DNA from 2 places in the Methylosinus sp. DMC45 genome. Region 1 is predicted to be linked to the other one. Evidence: riboswitches for the same ligand, from Rfam matches in the RefSeq annotation. Region 1 holds a riboswitch; the other holds the start of a gene.
The links. Region 1 has a riboswitch for fluoride ahead of ACT53T_RS07465 (hypothetical protein). Riboswitches for the same ligand answer to the same signal wherever they lie in the genome.

Region 1 (14,462 bases):
TCTTCGCGCCGCGGTCGATCGAGGCGCGCGCCGCCTCGATGAGCTTGTTGTCGAGCACCTTGTCGAGGCCGTGATCCTGCGTGAGGCTGTGACGGATCGCAGCGCCCTCGCCCGCAGGCTTGTGGAACAGCTTGGAGAAGTCGAGTCCCTTCGCCTTCCAATGGGCGAGCGCCTTCTCCTTGTCGAGCATCTGCATCTGGCCGATCAGCTCGTCGAAGCGGCGATAGCCCATTTGCGCCATCAGCTCGCGCACTTCCTCGGCGACGAAGAAGAAGAAATTGATGACATGCTCGGGCTGGCCGACGAAGCGCTTGCGCAGCACAGGGTCCTGCGTCGCGACGCCCACGGGGCAAGTGTTGAGATGACATTTGCGCATCATCACGCAGCCCGCCGCGATCAGCGGCGCCGTCGCGAAGCCGAATTCGTCCGCGCCGAGCAGAGCGCCGACGATGACGTCGCGGCCCGTGCGCAGGCCGCCGTCCACCTGCACGGCGATGCGCGCGCGCAGATTGTTCAGCACCAGAGTCTGATGCGTCTCGGCGAGGCCGATTTCCCACGGGCTGCCGGCGTGCTTGATGGAGGTGAGCGGCGAGGCGCCCGTCCCGCCATCATAGCCGGAGATGGTCACATGATCGGCGCGGCCCTTGGAGACGCCGGCGGCGACCGTGCCGACGCCGACCTCGGAGACGAGCTTCACCGACACGTCGGCGCGCGGATTCACATTCTTCAGATCGAAGATCAGCTGCGCCAAATCCTCGATCGAATAAATGTCGTGATGCGGCGGCGGCGAGATGAGGCCGACGCCCGGCGTCGAATGGCGCACCTTGGCGATCACCGCATCGACCTTGTCGCCGGGCAATTGTCCGCCTTCGCCGGGCTTTGCGCCCTGCGCCATTTTGATCTGGATCATGTCGGAATTGACGAGATATTCCGCCGTCACGCCGAAACGTCCAGAAGCGACCTGCTTGATCGCCGAGCGCGCGCTGTCGCCATTGGGCAGCGGCTTGAAGCGCTCCGGCTCCTCGCCGCCTTCGCCCGTGTTGGACTTGCCGCCGATGCGGTTCATCGCAATGGCGAGAGTCGTATGCGCCTCGCGGGAGATGGAGCCGAAGGACATGGCGCCGGTGGAGAAGCGCTTGACGATCTCGCTCGCCGGCTCGACCTCGTCGAGCGGAACGGGCGCGCGACCATCCTCCTCCGCCGTCTTGACGCGGAACAGGCCGCGCAGATTGAGCAGCTTGTCGTCCTGCTCGTTCAAATGCTGCGCGAAGGCGCGATATTTGTCCTGCGCATTGGCGCGCACGGCATGCTGCAGCAGCGACACCGTATGCGGCGTCCAGCTATGCGCCTCGCCGCGAATGCGGAAGGCGTAATCGCCGCCGACATCCAGCGCGTCGCGATAGATGGCGACGTCGCCGAAAGCGTCCTTGTGACGGCGCACTGTCTCGGCTGCGATCTCGTCGAGGCCGACGCCCTCGACGCGCGTCGTGGTGCCGCGGAAGAATTCGTCGATGAAGCTCTGCGCGAGGCCCACGGCGTCGAAAATCTGCCCGCCGCAATAGGATTGATAGGTCGAGATGCCCATCTTGGACATGACCTTCAGCAGACCCTTGTCAACCGCCTTGATGAAGCGCTTGATCGCCGTCGGCCCATCGACGTCGGAGGGGAATTCCGCGGTCGAAGCCTCGAGCGTCTCGAAGGCGAGATAAGGATTGATCGCCTCCGCGCCATAGCCGGCGAGCAGAGCGAAATGATGCACCTCGCGCGCCTCGCCCGTCTCGAGCACGAGACCGACCGAGGTGCGCAATCCGCGGCGAATGAGGTGATGATGCACGGCCGCCGTGGCGAGCAGCGCCGGAATCGGAATGCGATCCGGCCCCACCATGCGGTCGGAGAGGATGATGATGTTATAGCCGCCGTTCACCGCCTTCTCGGCGCGCTCGCCGAGCCGGTTCAGCGCCTCGCGCAGGCCGGCGGCGCCGGTCGCGGCGTCATAGGTGATGTCCAGCGTCTTGGTGTCGAAGCTGTCCTCGATATGGCCGATGCAGCGGATCTTCTCGAGATCCTCATTGGTGAGGATGGGCTGGCGCACCTCGAGCCGCTTGCGCTTCGCCGAGCCCTCGTGATCGAGAATGTTCGGACGCGGGCCGATGAAGGAGACGAGGCTCATCACCAATTCCTCGCGGATCGGATCGATCGGCGGATTGGTGACTTGCGCGAAGTTCTGCTTGAAATAGGTGTAGATCAGCTTCGGCTTGTCGGAGAGCGCCGAGATCGGCGTATCCGTGCCCATGGAGCCGACCGCCTCCTGGCCGGTGACGGCCATGGGGAAGAGCAGAAGATCGAGCTCCTCCTGCGAATAGCCGAAGGCCTGCTGGCGATCGAGCAATGACACATCGGCGCGCGAAGCGCGCGGCTCGACGGGCTTCAAATCCTCGAGCACGATCTGCGTGCGCTCGAGCCATTGCTTATAGGGATGCGAGGAGGCGAGCTCTTTCTTGATCTCGTCGTCGGAGACGATGCGTCCCTGCTCGAGATCGACGAGCAGCATCTTGCCCGGCTGCAGACGCCACTTCTGCACGATCTTGTCTTGCGGGATCGGCAGCACGCCCATCTCCGAGGCCATGACGACGAGCCCGTCCTCGGTCACGAGATAGCGCGCCGGGCGCAGGCCGTTGCGGTCCAGCGTCGCGCCGATCTGGCGGCCGTCGGTGAAGGCCATGGCGGCGGGACCGTCCCAGGGCTCCATCAGCGCGGCGTGATATTCGTAGAAGGCCTTGCGGTCGCTATCCATCAGCGGATTGCCGGACCAAGCCTCCGGGATCAGCATCATCACCGCATGAGCGAGCGAATAGCCGCCCTGCACGAGAAACTCGAGCGCATTGTCGAAGCAGGCGGTGTCCGACTGACCTTCATAGGAGATCGGCCACAGTTTTTCGATGTCATTGCCGAACAGCGGCGAGGCGACGGAGGCCTGACGCGCGGCCATCCAGTTGAGATTGCCGCGCAGCGTGTTGATCTCGCCATTATGCGCGACGAAGCGGTAAGGATGCGCGAGGCGCCAGGACGGGAATGTGTTGGTGGCGAAGCGCTGATGCACCAGCGCCAGGGCGCTGACGAAGCGCGGGTCTTTCAGATCGAGGAAATATTCGCCGAGCTGCGAGACCAGCACCATGCCTTTGTAGACGATGGTCTGCGAGGACACGGAAACCGAATAATGCTCGCGCGCCGCCGGCCCCCGCGCATAGATTTCATTGGAGGCGGTCTTGCGCGCGAGATAGAGGCGGCGATCGAAATCGACGTCGTCGGTCACGGTGGGGCCGCGCCCGATGAAGACCTGGCCATGCACCGGCTCGACCGCCTTCACCGCCGCGCCGAGGTCGCTCGAATCGACTGGCGTGTCGCGCCAGCCGAGCACGACGAGGCCCTGGGCGGCGGCGGCGGCCTCGATGAATTCCTTCGCCTTGGCGCGCTCGGCGTCATCGCGCGAAAGGAAGAACTGGCCGATGGCGTAATGGCCGGGCTCGGGCAAGGCGAAGCCGAGCTTCGCGCATTCTTCCTTGAAGAACTGGTGCGGAATCTGCACCAGAATGCCGCAGCCGTCGCCGAGCTTGGGGTCCGCGCCCACGGCGCCGCGATGATCGAGATTGAGCAGGATCTGCAGACCCATCTCGACGATCTCATGGCTCTTGGCGTTGTGCAGATTGGCGACGAAGCCGACGCCGCAGGAGTCGTGCTCCTTGGACGGATCGTAGAGGCCCTGAGCCTGCGGCAGGAGGGGGTCTCTGGCGTCGATCGCGGTCATGGCGGCGTCTCCCGGGCGAGTCCGGGGGCCGCCCGGCCCGATCGCCGCGCCCGCTCCCCCGTCCTTGGTCGTCGAAATCATAGCGTCGCTCGCAGGGTGGCGCGAGCGTCATTGGCGCAGAATGGTCAGCAAGGCTGACATATCGGCGGGAAATATTGTTGCCAGATTTGCGTCCCCCGCACAAGCAATCTGCCGCTACAAAACCGAATTCCCGGCGCATTCCGTCGCCGGCGCGCGCCGCTTGCGTCCAAAGCTCGCCGCAATGGTCGCCCAAGCTCGACAATCGAGACGGGACCAGACGATGAGATGGATGTGGAGCGGTTCATGACGCTATCGAGACTGCGGCCGAAGCTCTTGCTCGCGATGGCGAGCCTCGCGCCGATGGCGGCGCCGACGCCGGCCGCGGCGGATTTCTTCTTTCGTCCGTTCGGCTACGCCTTTCACCAGCCGATCCCGGAGCCCGCGCCCAACGCCACGCCTCGCGCGATCGCCGGCATTTTGGGCGAGGAAGGCTTTCGTCTCGTCGGCGGGCTCGGCCGGCGCGGCGATCAGGTGGTGGCGACGGGCGTCGACCGCCGCGGCCATTATCGGCGCTTTTTGATCGACCCCTATGAGGGCGAGATTTTGCGCTCCTGGCGCATCGGGCCGGAGGAAGTCGGACCGGGCTTCGTCGAAGCGCCGCCCGCCGCCTATCGCGGACCGCCGGGGCCGGAACCCTATGACGCGCCGCGCGCCGGCGCCGCGGAAGACCCTCTGGTCGTGCCCGGCCTCGGCGCCGAGCCCCGTCGTCCGGCGCGACGCGCGGAGGCGCCTTCGCGCGCCCATGCGCCCAATGGCGTGGCCGCAGTCCGGCCGGAGAACGCCGAGACGCAGCGCCCATCCCATTCGTCGCCCTCCGAGGCGACCAAGCCGCCGACGCGCGCCGCCGCCCCGCAGCTTCGTCCGACGGCTCCCCATTCCGTGAAGCCGGCCGCCGAGCGCAAGGCGCCCGCGCAGCAGCAATCGGGGCCGACCCCGCCGCAAGGCGCAGCTCCGGCGCCCGCCCCTGCGCCAGCCGCCGCCCCCGCCGCGCCGGTCCAAGCCGCTCCCGAGCCGTCGCATGCGACCGCGCCAGAACCTGCCGCCGTCGGCCATCAGCAGGCGGCGCCGGCGCCTCAGACCATTGTTCCGGCGACGCCGGCCGCGCCGCCGCCCGCCCCTGCGGCTCCCGCCAACCCCGTCTCGGCGGAGCAGTCAAAGGCGCCGCCCGCGGGCGAGCAAGCCCAGCCGACTCCGGGCGGCTGAACGAAAAAAGAGGCGTCCCTCTCGGGACGCCTCGATTTTTTGCAAGCGAGGGATGTGGCCTGCGATCAGGCCGCTTTGGCGTCGATCGTCTGCGCCGGAACGCCGCCGCCGATCTCGATACGGCGCGGCTTCTGCGCCTCGGGAATCTGGCGGACCAGATCGACATGCAGCAAGCCGTTGGCGAGGGTCGCTCCGGTCACGACGACATGGTCGGCGAGCTGGAAGCGGCGCTCGAAGGCGCGGGCGGCGATGCCTTGATGCAGCATCTCGCGCTTGACGCCGCCGGTCTCGGGCTGCGGGTCTTTCGCGCCCTTGATGGTCAGCGTGTTCTCGCGCGTCTCGATGGAGATATCCTCGCGCGCGAAGCCGGCGACGGCCAAGGTGACGCGATAGTCGTTCTCGCCGGTGCGCTCGATATTATAAGGCGGATAGGTCGGCGCCGTCTCCGCGCCCGGCCCCTGGTCGAGCAGCGAGAAGAGACGATCGAAGCCGACGGTCGAGCGATAGAGGGGGGAAAGATCGAAGTGACGCATGTCATTGTCCTCCTAGAAGCGACAGTGGAAGCGCGATCGGGATGCTCGTCCCCGCTCGCGCCGGGGAAGAAGCGCGTCCGCTACGGCCCGCGCTGAATTCCATGTGGGAGCGCCTTTTGCGGCCTGCAAGAGGCGCCGGCGCGGGTGTCGCAATTTTGTGACAGGCCCCGAGTTTTCGCCGTGAGCGTGACGATCGCATTGACCGCGGAAATTTCCCGGCGCTAGTTTCACGCATGGCGAAGCTGAGGTCACGGCGCTGGTCGGACGTCTCCGCGGCGAGACGCGCGTTCGTCTCGGCGCTGGCGCTTTGCCTTTTCGCGCTCCAGGCTTTCGTCGCCGCCTCGCTGGTCCGAGCGCATGACGCGAGCGCGGCCGGCGTCTCGGCCTCCGCTTATTGCGAGCCGCACAGGGACGGCGCGCCGCCGGCAGAGCGCGAACATGCGCCCTGCTGCATTCTCTGCGTCTCCGGCCGCGATCTGCCGAGCCTCGCCGAGCCGCCGTCCGAGGAGCCGATCCTCGCGCCGCCGGTCGCTTTCGCCTTCGTCGCCTATGCCTCGACAGCGCCGCCTCGGCGCGAGCCCGTCGGCTGGGCCAGCTCCTGGTCGTCCCGCGCCCCTCCCCTCGCCTGATCGCGCGGCGCGCCGCGATCGCGGCCGCCGTTTCGATACGCCGATGGACGCACCGGACGCCCCCGCGCCCGGGCGACGCCGCGACGGATGGCGCCGATGCCCGACACGAGATTTTCGATTTTGCGCGAGCTCTTCGCGCGCACGCAACGCGATTTGACGCGGCTGCTGACGCGGCGCGTCGGTCCCGATCACGCCCCGGACATCGTCCAGGAGGCGTTTCTGCGCGTCATGCATAGAGACATGACCGAGGAGATCGCCGATCCGCCCGCCTATCTGCGCCGCACCGCCGTCAATCTGGCGATGGATTTCTCGCGGCGGCGCAAGCTCGAGAGCAGGCTCTTCGTGGCCGATGCGGAGAGCTGCGACGCGCCCTCGCAGGAGCCCTCGGCGGACGAGACGCTGGAAGCCGATCGCCGCGCGCGCATTCTCACCTCGGCGATCGAGACGCTGCCGCCCAAATGCCGCGAGGTCTTCGTGCTGCGCATGCATCATGACGTCCCGCAGGACGAGATCGCGCGGCGGCTCGGCATTTCCCGCAATATGGTGGACCGGCATTTGCGCATCGCCATAAAGCGCTGCCGAAACGCGGTGCAGTAGAAAAATTCCCGGGCGACGCATCCGCGATTCGGACCGTCGCTCGTCTGTATGTGTGAAGAGCGAGTTTCGATCTATGGCCGCCCACAAAGATCCCGCGCCGCAGGAGAGCGCCTCGCAGGACTCCGCCATCGCCTGGTGGGTGCGGCGCGACGCCGGCGACATGTCGAGCGCCGAGATCGCCGCCTTCGAGGCCTGGGTGGCCGAGCGGGCCAACGCCGCGGCCTTCGCCTATATTTGCGCGCTCTGCGGCGAGGTGAAGGCTTTGAAGCCGCGCCGTGTCGACGCGATCACGGCGCGGCGGCGGCGGCGGCGCATGGCTTTCGCCGCCGCGCTGGCCGCGACATTGGCCGCCGTGGCGAGCTTCGACACGCTGCGCCTGCTCTGGAGCGCCGATTTCCGCACCGCCGCCGGCGAGACGCGCATGGTCACGCTCGCGGACGGCTCCAAGATCCAGCTCGGCGGAAAATCTGCCATCGCCGTGCATTACGCCGCCGGCGAACGCGCGCTCACTCTGCTCGAAGGCGAGGCGTTTTTCGATGTCGCGCCGGACGCCGCGCGGCCCTTCGTCGTCACGGCGGCGGGCGGATCGGTGACGGCGCTCGGCACATCTTTCGACGTCGCGCTCGAGAATGACGGCGCCCGCGTGACGGTCGCCGAGCATAAGGTCGCCGTCGCGAGCCATGGCGAGAGAATGATCGTCGAGGAAGGTCGCCAATGCGACTTCGGCCCGGCGGCGCCGACGAGCGCGCCCATCCCAGTCGCCGTGCCGGACGCCACCGCCTGGCGGCGCGGCAAGCTCATCTTCGTCGATCGTCCGCTCGGCGAAGTCGTCGATATTCTGTCACGCTATCACCGCGGCTACATAATCGTGGCGAGCGATTCCACGCGGCGGCTGCGCGTCACCGGCGTGTTCGACGCCGCCGATCCGATCGGCGCTCTGCGCGCGATCGAGGCTTCGCTCGCTCTCGACGCGATTCATATCGGCGATTATCTCGTGGCGCTGCGCGGATGAGACAGAACGCCGCATCATGCGCCCGCATTTTTTCGTCGCACGGACGTGCGTGTTCGCGCGCTCCATTCGTCAGAGTTCATAGAGGGACGTTTTCGTTCCCGATGAGAACTCGGAGAAGGACGGATGCAGCGGCGATTTTTTCGTCTCGAGAATAGAAACATGGGCGCGACGGCGATAGCGACGGCTCTGAGCGCTCTCGTCCTCGGACAAGAGCCGGCCATAGCGCATGTCGCAATGCCGGAGGCGGAGCTCGTGGCCGCCGTGCGCAGCTATGAGATTCCGGCGGGCTCCATCGCCGCCGCGCTCAATCGCCTCGCCGACGCCACCGGCGCGCAGCTCGTCTACAAATCTCGGCTGACGCGCGATCTCACGACGCACGGACTCACCGGCGTCTTCACGCTGGAAGACGCTCTCGATCGTCTGCTCGCCGGCACGGGAATAGGCTATCGCCTCACGCGCGATGGACGCAGCGTCGCCATCGTGCTCGCGCAGAACGAGACCACGCGCAATGACGCCGGCGCGGTTCCGCTGCCGCCGATCGACGTGGCGGCGGAGCGCGCGCGCGCTCTGCGCGCCGCAGCGCGCCACGCCGACGGCCCCTTCACGCCGATCGGCGCGACGGACATAAGCGGCGCGGCGCTCGACGCTCAGCGTCCCAACGCCAGCGACACGGCGCAGCTGCTCTACGCGGCTCCGGGCGTCGATCTCTATGAGGCGGGCGGCGTGTCGCGGCTTCCCGCGCTGCATGGCCTCGCCGACGATCGCATCAAGATTCTGCTCGGCGGCGTCGAGATCACCTCGGCCTGCGCCAATCACATGAATCCGCCGCTCTCTTATATCGATCCGAACAATGTCGGAAAGATCGAGGTGCTCTCCGGCGTGACGCCGGTGAGCAAGGGCGGCGATTCGATCGCGGGCACGATTTCGGTCACGCCCAAGCCGCCGATCTTCGCCAATCCGAGCGTCGCCTCGGCGCCCGGCCTCGTTCCATCGGTCGCGCCCGGCGTTCTCGCCTCGGGATCGATCTCAGGCTTCTTCCGCAGCTCCAACAGCAGCTTCGGCGTCTCGGGAACGGCGAATGTCGCCACCGAGCATTTCAGCCTGCTCTACAATGGCGGCTACACGCGCGGCTCGGATTATCACGCGGGCGACAATGGCCCGAAGGTCCTCTCCACCGGCTTCATCTCCGAAAATCATTCGGCGACTCTCGCCTATCAGAACGACGGACATCTCTTCACGCTGAAGGGCGGCTATCAGAACATTCCCTATCAGGGCTTCGTCAATCAGCGCATGGATATGACCGCCAACCGCGCCTATTCCGTCGACGCCGGCTATGAGGGCGCGTTCGAATGGGGCAAGCTCGAGGCGCGCGCCTACTGGCACCATACCGCGCATGAGATGGGCTTTCTCTATGACAAGCAGCCCGCCAACATGCCGATGAACACGTCGGGAACGGATTACGGCTATTCGCTGAAGGCGGAAATTCCGCTCGACCCCTCCAATCTTCTACGCGTCGGCAACGAGTTCCACGGCAATCATCTGAACGATTGGTGGCCGCCGATCGTCGGCAGCATGATGATGGGTCCGGGAACCTATTGGAACATCAATGGCGGCCAGCGCGACCGCATCGGCACATTCGCGGAATGGGAGGCGAAATGGTCGCCGCAATGGACGACGTCGCTCGGCGTGCGCAACGATGTCGTGTGGACGAACGCCGGCGACGCGCAGGCCTATGACCCGCGCAATCCCATCCCCATGGGCATGATGGGAATGGGCATGGGCATGGCCAATCCAGACGCGACGGCGGCGCGTTTCTTCAACGCCCGCAGCCATGCGCGCACCGACGTGAATTTCGACATGACCGCGCTCGTCCGCTACCAGGCCGACGAGACGAGCACATACGAGCTCGGTTATTCGCGCAAGACGCGCTCGCCCAATCTCTACGAGCGCTACGCCTTCGGCGTCGGCGGCATGGCGAGCAGCATGATCGGCTGGTTCGGCGACGCCAATGGCTATGTCGGCAATCTCGATCTGAAGCCCGAGGTCGCGCATACGGTGAGCTTCACGGCCGCTTGGCGCGATCCCGTCGCCCATGATTGGGAGGTGAAGGCGACGCCCTATTTCAGCTATGTCGAGAATTTCATCGACGCCGATCGCATCGGCGGATTCAGCGACAAGAATGGAAGCTGGTTCCCCATTCTGCAGTTCCGCAATCACAAGGCGGAGCTCTATGGCTTCGATCTCTCCGGCCGCGGCAAGCTCTATGAGGCGCCGGATGTCGGCAGCTTCACGCTCTCCGGCGTCATCGGCTATGTCTATGGCGAGAATCTCGATCGCGGCGACGGGCTCTATCACATCATGCCGCTCAACGCCCGCTTCGCGCTCGAGCACAAGCTCGGCGGCTGGAGCAGCGCCGTCGAGCTGCAGCTGGTCGACAGCAAGACGCATGTGAGCACGGCGCGCAACGAGCTGAAGACGCCCTCCTACGGGCTCGTCAATCTGCGCACAGCCTATGAATGGGACGCGTTCCGAATCGATCTCGGCGTCACCAATGTCGCCGATGTGCGCTATTATTCGCCGCTCGGCGGCTTCGATTACACGAATTACAAGAAGACGAGCGTCTTCGGCGCCGTGCCGGGACAGGGCCGCTCCTATTATGCGGGGCTGACAGTGAAGTTCTGAGCTTCGCCTTTTGCGCGCTCGGGCGAGACATGCGATAGACGGGACGAGAGGCGCGGGCAGCGCCTTTCGTTCCCGCCGCAGCAGGATCGCCCGACATGCCGCTCACCGAATCGCAGCTCATCGGAACGCCCGACAATCCCGTGCCGCCCAATGCGAAGGTCTTCGCCATTCGCACGGCGGACGGACGCAGCCTGCGCGCGGCGAGCTTCACGCCGCCACGTGGGGCGATCGGCACAGTGGCGCTGTTTCAGGGCCGGGCCGAGTTCATCGAGAAATATTTCGAGACGATCAACGATCTGCTCGCCCGCGACCTTCATGTGGTGACGCTGGATTGGCGCGGACAGGGCGGCTCGGAGCGCGATCTTTCCGATCCACGCAAAGGCCATGTCGATGATTTCGCGCTCTATCAGCGCGATCTCGACGCCTTCATCACCGACGTCCTGGCGCTCGAATGCCCCTCCCCCTGGCATGCACTAGCGCATTCCATGGGCGGCGCCATATTGCTCGATCGCGTCCATTCGGCGCGCTCGCCATTCGATCGCGTCATCGTCGCCGCGCCAATGGTCGATTTCGAAGGGCTGCGCTTCCCGATCGGCGCGCGCGCCATCGCCGACACGCTCGACATGTTCGGCCTCGGCGCCATGTATGTGCCGGGCGGCGGACCTAAATCGCTGGAGGAGCTGCCCTTCGAGGACAATCGTCTGACCTCCGATCCCGCGCGCTTCTCCCGCAACGCCGACATTGTGCGCGCCGCGCCGCATCTCGCCATCGGCGATCCGACGGTCGGCTGGGTCAACGCCGCTTTCCGGCTGATGAAGCAGTTCGCCGCGCCCGAATACGCCCGCGCCGTGCGCTCGCCGGTGATGGCGTTTCTCTGTGGGCGCGACCGCATCGTCTCCTCGCGCGCGATCGAGCGCTTCGCCCAGCGGCTGCCGGTCGCGAGCCTGATAGAGGTTCCCGGCGCGCGTCACGAATTGCTGATGGAGCGCGACGAATTGCGCGAGCAGTTCTGGGCGGCCTTCGACGCTTTCGTTCCCGGCGAGGCGGTGGATAGCGCCTGAGCGCTTTTACTCGAAGGCGGTCTGAAAGCGCACGATCGCCCGCGCAACCGGCCGCGTCGGCAGATAGCAGAAGGAATTGGTGGCGATCTTCGCCTCCTTGCAGTGCTCGTGCTCGGCGTTCCACTCATAGCCGAGCCGCTCCATGCAGGCGACGATATGATCGTGCAGCACTCTGCTGTTCTTGTGCCGCTCCTCTGGGAGCTTGCTCTCGCTGTCGAGCTCGCAATCGGTGACGTCGATCTTCAGCCCGGCGAAATAGCGCCCGCTGCTGCTGCCGGTGACGAAGACGAGCTCGGTCGCGACGATGAAGGCGAGACCGACGGCGAAGGCGACGCGCGCCTTGAACTTGCTGTCGAAATAATCGATGCCGATGAAGGACAGAGCGCCGAGCGCCAGCAATCCGCCGCCGAGCATGAGCGTCAGCGGAGCCACGAAGGCGGAGATATCCTCATTCATCGGCACGTCTCCCGTCTGTTCCCGACGGGGCGCCGCCTTCCCCTCAGTCTCGAGGTCAAATGGAGCATGTCCTCCAACCGGCAAGCGCCCCGCGGGGACCAGCGGCGAGCTTAGAGTCATTCCGGCTCGGATTGAACCGGAATGACTCGTGGTTTCCCTTGTTCGGTCGTGTTTTCTTCACGCGAACCGGCTCCCCCTTCGCTCGAAAGCGCTCGAGCTCGCCGCAGCGCTCAGACTATTCGAATCGCAGCTGGAAAGCGGTGATGGTGCGATCGAAGCCGGCGGTCGGCAGGTAGCAATAGGGATTGGTGGCGACCGGCGCGTCCTTGCAGTTGCGATGCGTCGGCGACCATTCATAGCCGGCCTCCTGCATGCAGCCGAGGATGTGCTTGTGAATGATGTTGACGTCGACGCCGAGGCGCGCCTCGGGATGCGCCGACTCTCCTTCCAGCTCGCAGGCGGAAGTCTGCACCTGCTGCGCCTTGAAGAAGGAGACGCTGCTGCCGGCCAGCACGACCTCGAGCGCGGCGAGAACGAGGGAGCCCGCGACGAGCGCGGCGATCGCCTGGAAGCGCGACTTCAGAAATTGAATTTCGATGAAGTAGAGCCCGCCGGCGGCGATCAGCGCGCATCCGATGACGAGAGCGAAAGGGGTGACGAAAACCGAGAGATCCTGATTCATCTGCTTCCTCCTGCTTTATGAGCGCGCGAGCGCCCTCCTTCGATGATCTTGCGATCATCGGGCATCGAGCAGGAGTCATCAGCCTCTTCGGCGGTTATAGGGGGCACCCCATCCCCTGGCGCGCGGGCTATCGCCCTCGCGGCCTTATGTAGCTAATTCGATACCTAAAGCCGGCCGGGCCGTCAATGCGCCGGCGAGCGGCGCGCAGCGGACGGCTTTCGCGATCCCGCGCGCGAGCGTATGAGCCGCCGCGAGGACGAAACCAAAATGCTCACGCGCAACGACGAGAACGACACCATCGGCTCCAGCTCTCCACGGCGTTCGGCGCTCGAGACGCTTCTCGCCTTTGCGCAGCTGGGACTGACCAGCTTCGGCGGGCCGATCGCCCATATCGGCTATTTCCGGGCCGAATTCGTCGAGCGCCGCAAATGGCTGAGCGAGACGGCCTTCGCCGATTTCGTCGCGCTCTGCCAATTTCTTCCCGGACCGGCGAGCAGCCAGCTCGGCTTTATCCTGGGCATGTCGCGCGCGGGCTTGCTCGGCGGCTTCGCGGCCTGGCTCGGCTTCACCCTGCCCTCGGCCGTCGCCCTCGTCCTTTTCGCCTATGGCGTCTCGCAGCTCGGCGATGTCGCGCATCTTCCCTGGCTGCACGGACTCGCGATCGTCGCCGTGGCCGTCGTCGCGCAAGCGGTCTGGGGCATGGCGCAATCCCTCTGCCCGGATCGCGAGCGCGCGACGATCGCGCTCGCGGCCATGATCCTCACTCTGGCGCTTCCCTCCGCTATGGGCCAGATCGGCGCCATTGTCGGCGGTGGCCTCATCGGATGGCTGCTGCTCCCGCAACGCGCGGCGCCCGCCTCGTCGCCGATCTCCACCGGCTTCATCGGTCGGCGCGCCGGCCTCGCCTCGCTCGCGCTTTTCCTCCTCGTGCTGATCGGCGCGCCGATTCTCGCCGCGACCACCGGCGCGCATTGGCTCGCCCTTTTCGCGGCGTTCTATCGCTCGGGCGCTCTGGTGTTCGGCGGCGGCCATGTGGTGCTGCCGCTGCTGCAGCAGGCGGTGACTCCGCCGGGCTGGATCGGCCCGGACGCTTTTCTCGCCGGCTATGCCGCCGCGCAGGCCGTCCCCGGCCCGCTCTTCACCTTCGCGGCCTTTCTCGGCGCGGCGATGCGCGAGCCGCCCAATGGCTGGGAGGGCGCGATTCTGTGCCTCGTCGCCATCTATCTGCCGTCCCTGCTGCTGCTGCTCGGCGTGCTGCCGTTCTGGGATGCGGTGCGCGGCCGATCCGCCATGCGCGCGGCGCTCGCCGGCGTCAATGCGGCGGTGGTCGGCATTCTCACGGGCGCGCTCTACACGCCGGTCTGGACCAGCGCGATCTTCTCGGCGGCGGATTTCTGCCTCGCTGCGGCGGCCTATCTGCTGCTGGTCTTCTGGCGGACGCCGCCCTGGATCGTCGTCCTCTTCGGCGCGCTGGGCGCGGCGGCGCTCGGCAATTTCACTTGATCTCGGCGAAGCCCAGAGGCTTGGCGGCGGTCGGCTCGCCCCGCGTCGCGGCTGCGATCGTCACGCCCGATTCGGCTCCCGCCGCGGCGGCTATGGCCTCCGGCGTATCGGAGAGAAAGGCGGCGAGCTCGTCGGCGCCCCGCGCCGCGACCGCGGCCAGCGCGCGATCGTCGAGCAGCGTCCAGGGATCGCCGGCGCCGGTCACGGCCACCTCGTCG
Region 2 (14,462 bases), on a different contig from region 1:
CTCGTCGATCTGCACGGCGGCCTCTTCAAGCTGAAGTCCAGAGTGCGCGAAGGCACGGAGGCGATCGTGGTCTTCCCGCCGGAGCGCGTGATGAACGCGCTGCCGAAATTCGACGACGACGCCCCGCAATTCGCCAGCCTCGAGCGGCGGAGGAATGCGGCGGCGTGAGGACGCCAGACGCGATTTGAGCTAAAATTGCCTCCCAAAGCTAGAGAAGGCAGGCGATATGACGGATATCGCGCGTGACATCCACGGCGTTCGCACGCTGCTCTGCTGCGCAGAGGGCGCAAAGCTCGAGACCGAGCGCGACGCCAATGCTTTTGTGAGCGCGGCCTGGGAGCATCAGGCGAATTTGGTGGCCATACCGGTCGCCCGTCTAACGGAAGACTTCTTTCGCCTCGAAACGCGTATCGCGGGCGAAACGATTCAGAAATTCGTCAACTACAGTCTTCGGTTGGCGATCGTCGGGGATATATCCGCTCATACGGATCGAAGCCGATCGACGCGCGATTTCGTCTATGAAGCGAATCTTGGGCGATCCATATGGTTCGTCGACGACATCGAAGCGCTGACTCGCAAGCTCTCGGCGCTGCGTTCCTGACGCTCCGCTGCGGCGAACCAAATAGAGGCATCGTGTTGACGTCAGACTCCGCCCTCGTCCTCTTCTCTGGCGGGCAGGACTCCGCCACCTGCCTCGCTTTCGCGCTCTCGCGTTTCGCGCGCGTCGAGACCGTCGGCTTCGACTATGGCCAGCGTCATCGCGTCGAGCTCGAGCAACGCGGCGTGCTGCGGGAGGGACTGGCGCGCATCTCGCCGCTGTGGGCGGAGCGGCTCGGCGAGGATCACACCATCTCGATCGAAGCGCTCGGCGCCATCTCCGACACGGCGTTGACGCGCGAGGCGGAGATCGCATTCGACGCCTCCGGCCTGCCGAACACTTTCGTGCCGGGGCGCAATATTCTCTTCCTCACCTTTGCCGCGGCGCTCGCCTATCGGCGCGGGATCGGCAGTCTCGTCGGCGGCATGTGCGAGACGGATTTTTCCGGCTATCCCGATTGCCGCGACGCGACGATCCGCGCGGTGCAGACGGCGCTGACGCTCGGCATGGATCGTAAGCTCGAAATCCTCACGCCGCTGATGTGGATCGACAAGGCCGCGACCTGGAAGCTCGCCGAGGATATGGGCGGCGTGCCGCTGGTGCGGCTCATCGTCGAGGAGAGCCACACTTGCTATCTCGGCGAGCGCGGCAAGCGTTTCGACTGGGGTCATGGCTGCGGCGAATGTCCGGCCTGCCGCCTGCGCGCCGCCGGCTGGGAGAAATATCGCGCGGCTCAGCCTTCCGGCGCGCCGAGCTGACGAAACATCACCAAGGCGTCGACGAAGCCCTGCGTCGGATGCCGGAAGGCGCGCGGCAGCCGGCCGACGATCTCGAAATCGAAAGAGCGCCATAGGCGAATGGCGCGGACATTCGTCTCGACGACGAAGTTGAATTGCACGCCGCGACCGGCCGCTTCGACGCTGGTCATATAGCCGCAATTGCAGATATGGGCTCCGCCGCCGGCCTGATTGGCGCGTAAATAATAGGAGCCGACGATCCTCCCTTCGTCGTCTTCCGCGACGAAGGTCTCGCGATCCGCGCCCAGCCAATAGGCGAGGGCGTCGGCCTCGGTCATGTCGCGATCGAGCGCATAGGTCTCGCCGGCGCGGACGGTCGGGCCGATGACGCGCCAGATCGCCGGCGCGTCTTCGCCTCGAGCGGGGCGTATCGATCGGATCACGCCGCTCGAGCCGCTATGTCGACGAAGCTCTTGCCCTCGCGATCCTCGATCTCGACCAGCCACAGATCTGGGTCGAAGGCGATCTCCTTGCGGACGCGCTCCTCCGCCTCCAGCGGCGTCACCCATTCGTCGGCGTGCAGACGCGCGAACAGGCGATCGACGCCCTCCGGCAAATCCACGCTCTGCGGCGCCGGCCCGAGCAGCGCCGCGCGTCCATCCAGCCTGTCGATCTTCACGAAGATCGCGCCCGCTTCCTCGGAGCCGCGGCGGCGCAGCATGGCGACGGAGCCGGCCGTCTCGGCGCGGCGGATGAGGGCGGAGACGAAAAAGTCGGATCGAAGACGCATGAATTCTTTTCAGCCATTCGAGCCCGCCCGCGCAAGCGCTTTCGGCATGGCTTCGCGCGAGCGGCCTCGCGCGCAATGCTCTGCTCCAGCCCGTTCTTGACGCTGTCTCATTGCTCAGATACCAATTTCGCCGAGGCCGCCGCTCGCGCGTGCGGCCGGGGGATGGGGTCCCCCTTCAACCGCCGCAAAGGCTGATGACTCCTGCTTATGTCCGACGGTCGACCGATCGTCGGAGAGAGCGATCTATTCGCTCGGCAGGGGTCCGTCATGAGTCAGCGCGCCGCGGTTTCTCCGTTTCTTCCAATTCCATCCATCGAACGCGCAGCCGGCGCCGCGCTGATCGAGCTTCGTCGCGCCGAGGCGCGCGCCCATGGCCGGGCGGTCACGGCCTATCGAATGAGATTCGAATGACCGCGTGCGTCGGCTGCGCCGCATCGGCGCGGCCGGCGACGAAAAATCGAATCCGAAACCCCGACCGCAATGGTTGGAAGAGGAGAGTGAGATGAATATTCGCGCATTCGGGCTCGCCGCGAGCCTCGGCCTCGTCGCACTTCTCGGGTCGACGCTCGCGCGCGCCGACGACCGGCTGGACCAGGCGATCTATCACGTCAATGAGGCGATCACCCAGGGCGGCAAGCTGCATGACACCGGCCTGCTCTCCTATCACGCCGATCTCGCGCTCGAGAAAGCCGAGGGCCTGCAGAAATTCAAGCCCAATCCGCATCTCGCCGAGGCCATCGTCCATATAAAGGCGGCGATAGAGGAAGGGCGCGCCAACCACGCCGAAGCGGGAACCGCGCAGGCGAAGGAAGCGCTCTCGCATCTCGAGGAGGCGAGCAAGGAGAGCGCAAAATAAGCTTCGCGCCGCGCGAGGCCGCGGTCGGCCTCGCGCGAATCTCTGACAGGCAAAGGCTCGCGATGATCTATGTTCTCATCATGATCGGCAGCGCGATCGGCGGCGTCGCGCGTTATTGGCTCTCGGGAGCGATCTCCCGCTGCTTCGGCGAGGCCTTTCCCTGGGGCACGCTGATCGTGAACGTCTCCGGCTGCTTCGCCATCGGCTTTTTCGCGACGCTCACGGCGCCGGGGGACGGCCGTCTCTTCGTCGACGCGCAGACGCGCCAATTCGTGATGATCGGCCTATGCGGGGGCTATACGACCTTCTCCTCCTTCGGCCTGCAGACGCTCAATCTGGCGCGCGGCGGCGAGGCCTTCGCCGCGCTCGCCAATATCGGCCTGTCGTTCGGGCTCTGCCTTTTCGCGGTCTGGCTCGGACATGTCGCCGCCGCTCATCTCAACGCGCTGAAAGGAGCCTGACGATGCAATTGCCTCGAGACGCGACTCTGCTGCGCATCTTCATCGGCGAGGACGAGAAGTTCGAAGGGCGGCCGCTGCATGAGGCGATCGTGCGGACGGCGCGCGCGCTGCATCTCGCCGGCGCCACCGTGCTGCGCGGCCCCGCGGGATTCGGCCACAGCAGCCGGATGCGCACGACGAAGATTTTGAGCCTCTCGGAAGACCTTCCCATCGTCATAGAGATCGTCGACGAGGAGGAGAAGATCGACGCCTTTCTGCCGACGCTCGATGCGATGATGAGCGGCGGGCTGGTCACGCTCGAGAAAGTGCGCGTGATGCGCTATGGCGAGAAGGTCTGACGTTACGCCAGATCGGCGAGCTGTCCCCGCGCCGCAGAGCGGATGAGGCGTTTCTCCGCCTCCCATCGCGTCGCCTCGTCGACGCTCGTCAGAAACTCGATTTTGCCGCCGGCGAGCGCGGCTATGGGTAGGCCGTCGCGATAGAGCAGGCGATTGCCGGTGAGCGCGGCGAGCTTGCCGCCCGGCGTCAGCACGCCGATGAGATTGAGCGGATCGGCCGCCGACAGCGACACATATCGCCTGTCGGCCGGCCGGCGGCGAATCTCGCGCAGCAGGCCGACGGCGTCCGGCAGCGCATATTGCTCGCCGGAAAAGCCGGCGACGAAACGTCCGCCGCGAATTTCGCCGCGCGCCTCGAGCCGTCGATAGACGCGCAGCAGATCGCGCCAGGGCGGCAGCCAGCCGCCTTCGCGCGCCAAAAGGCGCCAGAAGACGACGCCATAGCGGCGCAGCAGCGCCTGAGCGATGTGCTCCACGCAAGCGTGACGCGCTTGCGAGCCCGGAGCCGCATAGGCGCGGCGAATGAGCGACCAGCGCCCGGCGCTCTCCATGCCGAAGGAAAGCACCTTGCCGCGCCGCCGTGCGCCGTCGAAAGGCTTGCGCTTCTCGGAGGGCACGAGCAGCGCGCGCAGCCCGCCGAAACTATCCGAGGTGACGAGGCCGAGCGCGGCCAGCTCGCCCAGCGCCGTCTCCAGCTCGGAGCGCAGCAGGCGCGAGGCGTCGACCAGCTCCTCGAAGAACAGCGCCCCCTCGGCGCGCAGCGTCTCGAGCGCCAATTGCGCTCGGCCGCTCAGCGCCGGCGGCTCGGCGGGCGTCGCGATCGAGGTCCAATCGGCGAGCCTTCGTCGCTCCAAGAGAGCGATCGGCGAGCTTTTGATCGGCGAGACCATGCGGGCGCCCTTGGCGGCGGCGGGCGGCGTCAGCCGCGCCCAGGCGATGCGGCCGGAGAGGCAGAGCGAGTCGAGATATCCGGTCTCGTAATCGGCGAGGCGCGCCGGGAGGATTTCCGTCTCCCAGGCGCCCGCCGGCGCTTCATATCCCTCGAGGCCCGAGAGAGCGGCGGTCAGCGCCTCCGGCCCTTTCAGCCTCGCCTCCTCGGCGACATGCTGCCAATCGAAGAGAAAGCGCAGGAAGTCGCGCGCCGCAACGGGCTCGATCTCCGCGCGCAGGCGCTTGATCGTGTAATGGTGGATGCGCGCCAGCAGGCGGCGGTCGCACCATTGCTCATCATTGGCGCCGGGCAGGAAGCGCCCGCGCATGATCGTGCCCTCGGCCTCCAGCGCGACCAGCGCGGTCGTCAGACTCGTAGGCTCGAGGCCGAGCGCCGCGGCGAGCCCCGTCTGCGTGACCGGCCCCAGCCCCTCGAGCCGGCCGCGCAAGATTTCGATCAGCGCCTGCTCGGCCGACCACAGCGCCGGCGCCTCGCTGTCGGGCGGCGAAATCTTCGGCGCGAGCCGCGCCTCGGGCCAGAGCGCGTGAAATTGCGTCAGCCGCTCCGCCGCGACCCAGAAGCTCGCCGCCCCGGCCTCGAAACGCGTGGCGCGCTTTTGGCGGGCCAGCGCCTCGAGCCAGCTGGCCCAGTCCGGCGCGGCGGCGACCTCCGCCTCTGTGAGGCAGCCGATCCACAGCAGCGCGTCATGCAGCTCCTCCGGGTCGATCGGCTCGGGCCAGGCCTCGGACTTCACGCGCTCGATCGCCTCCGCGTCCAGCCGGCCGAGGTCGGAGGCGCTCTGCGGGTCCTGCCAGCGTCGCGCCATCACCGCCTGCGCGCGGCGCTCCTCGAGCGGGGCGTCGTCGAGGAAAGCGTAAGGCCGCGCGGACAGCACCTCCAGCGCCAGCGGCGAAGGCTGGGTCAGGTCGCAGGCGACGACGCTCACCTCGCCCGACTCCATGCGCCGCAGCAGGCGTTCCAATCCTTCGATATCCATCGCCTCGTGCAGACAATCCCAAATCGTCTGGTTGGTCAGCGGGTGGTCGGGAACCTCGCGCTCGCCGGCGAGATTTTCGGCGCAGGCGATCTGATCGGGAAAGACGGCGGCGACGAGATCCTCCGCCTGCATGCGCAGAAATTGCGGCGGCGTCTTCTTGCCGCCCTGGAAGCGCGGCAGAGCGAGCGAGATTCCCGCCGTCCAGCGCCAGCGCGTCATGAACATGGGCGCGGTCAGCATCGCCTGCACCAGCACGCCGCGCACGCTGTTGGAGTGGAGATATTTCGCCACCTCGGCCAGCTCGAAACTGTGCGCCGTGGTGAGCGAGAGCAGTATGTTGTCTTCCGTCGCCGCCGCCTGAAGCTCGAAGTTGAATTTGCGGCAGAAGCGCTTGCGCAATGCGAGGCCGAAGGCGCGATTGATGCGCCCGCCGAAGGGCGAATGCACGACGAGCTGCATTCCCCCCGCCTCGTCGAAGAAGCGCTCCAGCACGAGGCAATCCTGCGTCGGCAGCACGCCGCCGAAGGCGCCGAGCGCGCCGGCGAGATATTCGACCAGCTGCTCCGCGGCGGGCGGCGCGACGCCGACCTCCTCCATCAGCCAGCGTTGCGCCTCGCCGCCGCTGGGGTCTCGGCGCAGACGCTCGGCGATTTCGCCGCGCAGGCGCGAGACGGAGAAGGACAGCTCGTCGGCGCGCGCCGGCGCCTCGCCCAGCCAGAAGGGAATGGTCGGCGGCTGGCCCTGCGCATCCTCCACGCGCAATGTGCCGCGCTCCACACGCTGCACGCGATAGGAGGCGTTGCCGAGCTGGAAAATGTCGCCGGCCATGCTCTCCACGGCGAAATCCTCATGCACCGTGCCGACGATGTGATTCTCCGGCTCCAGCAGCACTTGATAATCGGCGGTCTCGGGGATGGCGCCGCCGGAGGTGAGCGCCGTCATGCGCGCGCCGCGCCGCTCGCGCAGAATGTGATTCACCGCATCGTGATGCAGCAGCGCGCCGCGCCTGCCGCGCCGCGTCGCATAGCCCTCGGCGAGCATTTTCACCACATCGTCGAATTCGGCGCGCTCCAATGCGCGATAGGGCCAGGCGCGCTTGAAACGCTCGAAGAGCTCGGCCTCGCCCCACTCCTGCGCCGCCACCTCGGCGACGATCTGCTGGGCGAGCACGTCGAGCGGGCGATGCGGAATGGTGAGCCGGTCCAGCTCGCCGCGCCGCACGCTGTCGAGCAGCGCCGCGCATTCGACGAGATCGTCGCGCGACAAGGGAAACAGCCGCCCCTTGGGCAGGCCGCCGACGACATGGCCGGAGCGCCCGACGCGCTGCAGAAAGCTCGCTATGGAGCGCGGCGAGGCGATCTGGCAGACCAGCGTCACATCGCCGATGTCGATGCCGAGCTCCAATGAGGCGGTCGCCACCAAGGCTTTGAGCTCGCCGCGCTTCAGCCGCTGCTCGGCGAGCAGGCGATGCTCCTTCGCCATGCTGCCGTGATGCGAGGTGACGGCCTCCTCGCCGAGACGATCCGATAACTCCCGCGCGATGCGCTCGGCGAGGCGGCGCGTGTTCACGAAGACGAGCGTGGTGCGATGCTCGGCGATCAGCTCGGCGAGCCGGTCGTAGACTTGGCTCCACACTTCCGCCGACATCACCGCCTCGAGCGGCGCGCCGGGAACCTCTATGGCGAGATCGCGGGCGCGGTGATGGCCGGAATCGACGATTCCCGGCTCGCGCGCCGGCGCCGCCACCGATCCCGCGCCGACGAGAAAATGCGCCACCGAGGAAATGGGATTCTGCGTGGCGGAGAGGCCGATGCGCTGGAGACTATCGCCACAGAGCGCGGCGAGCCGCTCCAGCGAGAGCGAAAGATGCGCCCCGCGCTTATTGGGCGCGACGGCGTGAATCTCGTCCACGATGATGGCGCGCGTCGTCGCGAGCGCCTTGCGGCCCGATTCGGAGCCGAGCAGCACATAGAGCGATTCGGGCGTCGTCACGAGAATATGCGGCGGGCGCTTGCGCATTCGCTCGCGCTCGGCGGTGGGCGTGTCGCCGGTGCGCACGACCACGCGAATATCGACGTCCGGCAGCTCGGCCTGTCTCAGCTTCTCCCGCACCCCGGCGAGCGGAGCCTCGAGGTTGCGGCTGACGTCGTTGGACAGCGCCTTGAGCGGCGAGACATAGACGACGCGGGTCTCGTCCGGCAGCGTCCCGGCGAGGCCCTGGCGGATGAGATCGTCGATCGCCGCGAGAAAAGCCGCCAGCGTCTTGCCGGAGCCGGTGGGCGCGGCGATCAGGATATTTCGGCCGGATTTGATTTGGGGCCAAGCTTCCGCTTGCGCCGGCGTCGCATTGCGGAAATGATCGGCGAACCATGCCGTAACCGCCGGATGAAAAAGGTGCGACAGATGCATGGCCGTGAGGAGAGGAGAGGGCCCCGTGGAGAGTTCAGGCTAGCGGCGATCGGGCCGCGCGCCAACCATGAGATTTGGGAATTTCGCGGCGCCGCGACAAGCGCGCGGCGGCTTCAGCCACATTTCGGGCCGGACGGGAGGCGGCCGCTCACGGCGAGCGGACGATCCGCCATTGCGCCGAGAGGATGTTCATGCGCAGCAAATTCATCGATACGTCGTCGTTTCTCTATGCCGGCTTCGCCATTCTCGCGGCGTCCTTGTTCGCCGCTTTCGCTTTCGTCGGCAAGCAGGCGACCGACTATCGCGACGTGCGGCAGCTCATCGGCGAGAAGCGGATTCATCACAACATACTCGATCGGCTCCAGGAGGCCGAATCCGCGGAGCGCGGCTATCTGCTGACCAATGACGCGGCCTATCTCGCGCCTTTCGACGCCGCCAAGGCGCGCGTGAGCGCGGATTTCGACGCTCTGCTGCGCGTGAGCGAGCCGGGCGAGGATCGCAATGCGCTGGAGATGCTGCGCGCGCTGGCCAATGAGAAGCTCGCCGAAATGGCCAAGAATGTGGAGCTGCAGGCGGCCGGTCGGCATGAGGACGCCGTGGCCATCGTGCGCGCCGGCTCCGGCAAGGCCTTCATGGAGCAGCTGCGCGTCGGCCTCGACGACAAGACCTCTCGCCAGCAGCAGCTGATCGACGCGCAATCGCGCGGCGTGGAGACGAATGGCTCGCTGCTGCGCGCCGGCGCGGCGCTCGCCATCTCCATCACCATTCTCATCGGCGCGGCGACTATCGCCGTGCTGCGCGGACGGCTCGAGGAGATCGCGGCGGCGCAATCGGAGCTGCGCGACGTCAACGCCGCCCTTTCCACCGAGGCGGCGCAGCGCGAGCAGCTCGCCGAGCAATTGCGCCAATCGCAGAAGATGGAGGCGATCGGCCAGCTCACCGGCGGGCTCGCGCATGATTTCAACAATATGCTCGCCGTCGTCATCGGCAGCGTCAATCTCGCCAAGCGGCGCCTCTCCACCGATCCGGCGGAGACGCTGCGCTATCTCGACAGCGCGCTGGAAGGCGCCGAGCATGCGGCGACGCTGACGCATCGTCTGCTCGCCTTCTCGCGGCGCCAGCCGCTCGCGCCGGAGCCGATCGACCCCAATAAGATGGTCTCGTCCATGGCCGAGATGCTTCGCCGCACGCTGGGCGAGGATGTGCGGCTGGAGGCGGTCTTCGCCGGCGGCCTGTGGCGCGCCTATGCGGATACGAGCCAGCTCGAGACGACGATCCTCAATCTCGCGCTCAATGCGCGCGACGCCATGCCCCAAGGCGGCGCGCTCACCATAGAGACGAGCAACGCTTATCTCGACGAGGAATATGCCGCGCGCGAGGTGGGCATACCGTCCGGCCAATATGTGCTGATCGCGGTCACCGACACTGGAACCGGCATGAGCCGCGAGACGGTCGCGCGCGCCTTCGATCCTTTCTTCACCACCAAGCCCGCCGGGCGCGGCACCGGGCTCGGATTGAGCCAGGTCTATGGCTTCGTGCGCCAGTCGGGCGGGCATGTCCGCATCTATTCGGAGCAGGGGCTCGGCACCACGGTCAAGCTCTATCTGCCGCGCCATCACGGCCCCGCCAGCGCGACGACCACATCCACGCCGCCTGCGCGCACCGCGCCGCGCAGCGAGAAGAGCGAGACGATCCTCATCGTCGAGGACGATACGCGCGTGCGCGATCTCACCGCCGACACGCTCGCCGAGCTCGGCTATAGCGTGCTGGCCGCAGAGAGCGCCGCCGCCGCGCTGCGCCAGCTCGAGGTCAATCCGAATATTTCGCTGCTGTTCACCGATGTGGTGATGCCCGACACCAATGGCCGCAAGCTCGCCGAGGAGGCGTGGAAGCGCCGGTCCGATCTGAAGATACTCTTCACCACCGGCTACACGCCCAACGCCGTCGTCCACAATGGCGTGCTGGACCCCGGCGTTGAGCTGATCGTGAAGCCCTATTCGATCGATCGGCTGGCGCGCAAGGTGCGCGACGTTCTGGACGGCGCGCGCGCCGTTCCGTCGGAGACGAAGACGAGCCGGCGCAAGGTCATGATCGTCGATGACGACGCGGCCGTGTGCGAGGCCATGGCGGAGCTGCTGCGTCTCGAGAATTACGAGGTCGGCGTCGCCAGCGACGGAATGCGCGCGCTCGAGCTGACGCAGAGCTTCAAGCCCGATGTCGCTCTGCTCGATCTCGGCCTTCCGATCATGGACGGCTATGAGACGGCGCGCAGGCTGCGCGCCGCGCCGGAAGGGCGGGATCTTCTCCTCATCGCCTCCACCGGCTCCGGCGGCGATGATGTGCGGCGTCTCTGCGAGGCCGCCGGATTCGATTTCCACCTCGTCAAGCCGATCGATCTCGACGCGCTGAAGGCTCTGATCGACGGCCAAAAGCCGCAGCCCTCTCGCGCCACGTGAGGCGCTCTCCCATATAGAGGCGCCGAAGGAACAGCGCATGGTCAGCGCCAATGCATGCGACGCCCGCACAGCTGAAGATGATCGTCGAATCCGCCTTCGCCGCGCGCTTTCTGATCGCCGACGATCGCATTCTCTATGTCAATCGCGCGACCGAGGACATGTTCGGCTATTCGGCCGAGGAGCTCGTCGGCCGCACCGTCGATATGCTGCTGCCGGATGACGTGCGCGTCCGTCACCCAGGCCTGCGTGAGGAGTATTACAAGGCGCCGCGCCGCATTCTGCTCGGCGTCGACAGGGATGTTCGCGCGCGCAAGAAATCGGGCGTCGAATTTCCCATTCATCTCGGCCTCGCGCCGATCCGCGAGGACGGACGTCTCTACGTCGCCGTGACGGTGTTCGACATATCGCATCACAAGGAGATCGAGCGTCAGCTCGTCGAGCGCGCCGAGGAGCTTCAGCTCGCCAATGAGCGTCTGGCGCGCTTCGCCTATATCGCCTCGCATGATCTGCAGGAGCCGCTGCGCAAGATCGCCGCCTTCGCCGATATCGTCACCGCCTCGATCGCCAAGGGCGATCTCGCGGAGGCCGCGCATGCGGGCGAGGTGGCGCGCGCCTCGGCGCTGCGCGCGCGCCAGCTGGTCGACGGTCTGCTCGCCTTCTCGCGGCAGGTCTCGACGCCGCCGCGGCTGGAGACGTTGGACATTCGCCGTGAGATCGAGGCCGTCGTCTCGGATTTCTCCGAGCTGATCCGCCAGACGCAGGCGCAAATCTCTGTCGCCGTTCCGCCGGGCGTGCTGATAGAGGCGGACAAGCCGCAATTCGAGCGCTGCCTCTCGAGCCTGCTCTCCAATGCGATCAAGTATCGCAAGCCCGGCCATACGCCGAATATTCGCTTCTTCCTTCGGCGCGAGCCGGAGCTCGCCCTTTCGGTCGCCGATGACGGCATAGGCTTCGAGCCGAAATACGCCGAGGCCATATTCGAGCCGCTGCGCCGGCTCCACAGCTTCACGCAATATCCCGGCGCGGGCGTCGGCCTCGCTCTGTGCAAATCCACATGCGAGCGCCATGGCTGGCGCATAGAGGCCGATTCGCAGCTCGGCGCCGGCGCGACATTCACCATGACCATTCCGTGCGGCGAGACGCCGACGGCTAGAGTCTTTCCGGTTCAGAATGAACCGGAAAGACTCTAGATTCCCTTATTCTACGGTGTTTTCTTCACGCGAACCGGTTCCCACTTCGCTCGAAAACACTCTAATCCTCTGAAAGCTTCAGCGTGAGGCATTTGGCGGCGCCGCCCGCCTTCATGAACTCCGAGAGCGGCGTGACGACGGGCGCGAAGCCCGCCGCGCGCAAGCGCTGCTGCAGATGCGGCGAGGCGTCGTTCAGCGCGAGGCGGCCTTCGAGATCGACAGCGTTGCAGGCAAAGCGCATCGCATCCGCCTCGTCGATCTCGATGCGCTTCTCGCGCGGAACGATCGTCTCGATCGCGGCGCATGAGGCGGCGTCGAAAGCCGGCGGATAAAACATCAGCCAGCCGCCCGCGAGCGGGCAGAAGCAAGTGTCGAGGTGATAGAAGCGCGGATCGATCAGCCGCAAGCCGATCACGCGGCGGGACACGATGCGCTCCAGCGCCGCCGGCGCCTCTTCGGCCGAGCGCATGCCATGGCCGCACCAGACGACATTGGCGCCGCGATCGATGAGCGCGTCGCCCGCGCCTTCGAAGGGAACATGCTCCGGCCAGGCCGCGACGCGAAAGCCGCGCGCCTCGAAGAAGGCGCGAAACAAGGGCTCCTCCGGCCGCCGCTCCTCGGCGCGAAAGCGGCTGACGACGGCCGTGCTTCCGAGCACGAATCCGGCGTTGGCGGTGAACACCATATCCGGCAGGCCCGCCGCCGGCGTGATCAGCTCCACCTCGGCGCTCTCGGCGACGAGCGCGCGCAGATTCTGCCATTGCTCGCGCGCGAGCGTGCGCGCGGTGCGGCCGATCTGATGCTCCATCCAGGGATTGATGACATAGCGCACGTCGAAATCATCCGGCGCGCACATCAGCACGCGCTGGCGCCGCTCCTCGCGCGGCGCGCGCGCGGGCTCGAACATGGAATGCGGCTGCGTCATCGCGAGTCCTTTCGTTTCCCGACATGAAGACGGCGCCGAGACTGCTCTGTCCCGGCGCCGCAATGATGACAGGCGGCGATCAGCTCGCCAGAGCGCGCTTGGCCGGACGCGCGCGCTCGACGAATTCGGCGAGCGTCTCCTCGAAGCGATCGAGCGCCCAATCCAAATCCTCGCGCGCGATGACGAGCGGCGGCGACAGGCGCACGACGCTGTGATGCGTCACGGTGGAGAGCACGCCCTTGTCGCAGAGGCTCTCGCAGACCTCGCGGCCGGTGGCGTAGCGCGGATCGATCTCTGCGCCCGCCCACAGGCCCTTGCCGCGCACGTCGCGCAGCGCGGGACTGTCGATGTTGCGCAGACGGCGCAGCATATGCTCGCCCAGGCTCGCGCTGCGCTCGACGAGCTTCTCGTCGCGCATCACATGCAGCGCCTCGAGCCCTACCGCCGCGGCGAGCGTGTTGCCGCCGAAGGTCGAGCCATGCGAGCCGGGCGTGAACATATCCATCAGCGCGCGCGTGCCGACGAAAGCGGACACGGGCAGCACGCCGCCGCCGAGCGCCTTGCCGAGCATGACGCCATCGGGCTTCACATTCTCGTGCTGGAACGCGAACCAGGCGCCGGTGCGCCCCAATCCCGCCTGCACTTCGTCGACGATGAGCAGCAGGCCGCGCGCGTCGCAGAGCGCGCGCAGGCCGGAGAGCCAGCCGACCGGCGGCACGATGACGCCCGCCTCGCCCTGCACGGGCTCGACCATTATCGCGACCGTGTCCGGCCCGATCGCCGCTTCCGTCGCCGCGAGATCGCCGTAAGGAACCGCGCGAAAGCCGCCGCCATAGGGACCGAAATCATCGCGATAGGCCGGCTCCGAGGAGAAGCCCACGATGGTCGTGGTGCGCCCGTGGAAATTGCCTTTGGCCACGATGATCTCGGGATTTTTCAGCCCGCGCACGCGGCGGCCGTAGCGGCGCGCCGCCTTGATCGCGGTCTCCACCGCCTCGGCGCCGGTGTTCATCGGCAGCGCGACGTCTAGGCCGGTGAGATTGCACAGCTCGGTGAGGAAAGCGTCGAGACGATCGTCGTAATAGGCGCGCGACGGCACGGCGAGACGCTGCGCCTGCTCGGTGAGGACTTTCAGAATGCGCGGATGCGCATGGCCGTGGCTCACCGCGGAATAGGCGCTCATCATATCGACATAGCGGCGACCATTCACATCGAACAGAAAGGCGCCTTCGCCGCGCGAGAGCGTGATCGGAAGCGGCGCGTAATTGCGCGCGCGATGCGGATTGTCGACGGACTTGACGTTGGCGTTCATGAACGAATGACCTCGCTGCTTCGTTATGTGGGCGTCGCCTCGACGATTTGCATCAGTGCGGGCGATCGGCGGCTCACGGGACGCGAAGCCTCGGCGAGCCATTCTCTCGTGGAGCGCGTCGTTACGCCGCTCCGACGTTCGCGTTGCAAATACATCGAACACGAGCTATTTGCGAGACAAATAAAGCAGCAAAACGGCGAGATGGGAAGCACAGCTATGGAATCATGTGCAACAACAAACGATATCGCGGCGAGAGCTGAAGAGCTGCTCTTTCAAATTACTGTTCAGTCCGCGCTATTCCGTGATGGAAATTTGCCGGTGCGAACGCCGATTACCGGCGAAGTCATCGCCAGAGCAAAAACAAAAGACAGCGATGCTTTAGATTTGGCGATCGGCGAGGCCGACGCCGCCTATCGCAAATGGCGCAATATTCCGGCGCCGCGGCGTGGCGAATTGGTGCGC

Region 2: linked by a shared signal. The riboswitch ahead of smbP (small metal-binding protein SmbP) and the one ahead of ACT53T_RS07465 (hypothetical protein) in region 1 are both predicted to bind fluoride.

Annotation. Positions count from the first base shown of each region.
Region 1 covers NZ_JBQUZK010000033.1:128,297-142,758, reverse strand. The annotation lists gene gltB (glutamate synthase large subunit) at 1-3,805, opposite strand, end outside; gene ACT53T_RS07505 (hypothetical protein) at 4,130-5,089, shown strand; gene ACT53T_RS07500 (Hsp20 family protein) at 5,155-5,622, opposite strand; gene ACT53T_RS07495 (hypothetical protein) at 5,856-6,251, shown strand; gene ACT53T_RS07490 (RNA polymerase sigma factor) at 6,348-6,848, shown strand; gene ACT53T_RS07485 (FecR family protein) at 6,922-7,860, shown strand; gene ACT53T_RS07480 (TonB-dependent receptor) at 7,984-10,542, shown strand; gene ACT53T_RS07475 (alpha/beta fold hydrolase) at 10,638-11,603, shown strand; gene ACT53T_RS07470 (hypothetical protein) at 11,610-12,059, opposite strand; gene ACT53T_RS07465 (hypothetical protein) at 12,295-12,741, opposite strand; fluoride riboswitch at 12,804-12,866, opposite strand; gene chrA (chromate efflux transporter) at 13,009-14,244, shown strand; gene ACT53T_RS07455 (hypothetical protein) at 14,237-14,462, opposite strand, start outside.
Region 2 covers NZ_JBQUZK010000045.1:168,379-182,840, forward strand. The annotation lists gene ACT53T_RS13750 (sensor histidine kinase) at 1-168, shown strand, start outside; gene ACT53T_RS13755 (DUF4180 domain-containing protein) at 227-601, shown strand; gene queC (7-cyano-7-deazaguanine synthase QueC) at 637-1,356, shown strand; gene ACT53T_RS13765 (N-acetyltransferase family protein) at 1,332-1,778, opposite strand; gene ACT53T_RS13770 (DUF1491 family protein) at 1,775-2,125, opposite strand; fluoride riboswitch at 2,275-2,336, shown strand; gene smbP (small metal-binding protein SmbP) at 2,628-2,981, shown strand; gene crcB (fluoride efflux transporter CrcB) at 3,044-3,442, shown strand; gene ACT53T_RS13785 (DUF190 domain-containing protein) at 3,445-3,780, shown strand; gene ACT53T_RS13790 (DEAD/DEAH box helicase) at 3,783-8,117, opposite strand; gene ACT53T_RS13795 (response regulator) at 8,309-10,573, shown strand; gene ACT53T_RS13800 (sensor histidine kinase) at 10,624-11,763, shown strand; gene ACT53T_RS13805 (dimethylarginine dimethylaminohydrolase family protein) at 11,825-12,688, opposite strand; gene rocD (ornithine--oxo-acid transaminase) at 12,768-14,000, opposite strand; gene amaB (L-piperidine-6-carboxylate dehydrogenase) at 14,217-14,462, shown strand, end outside.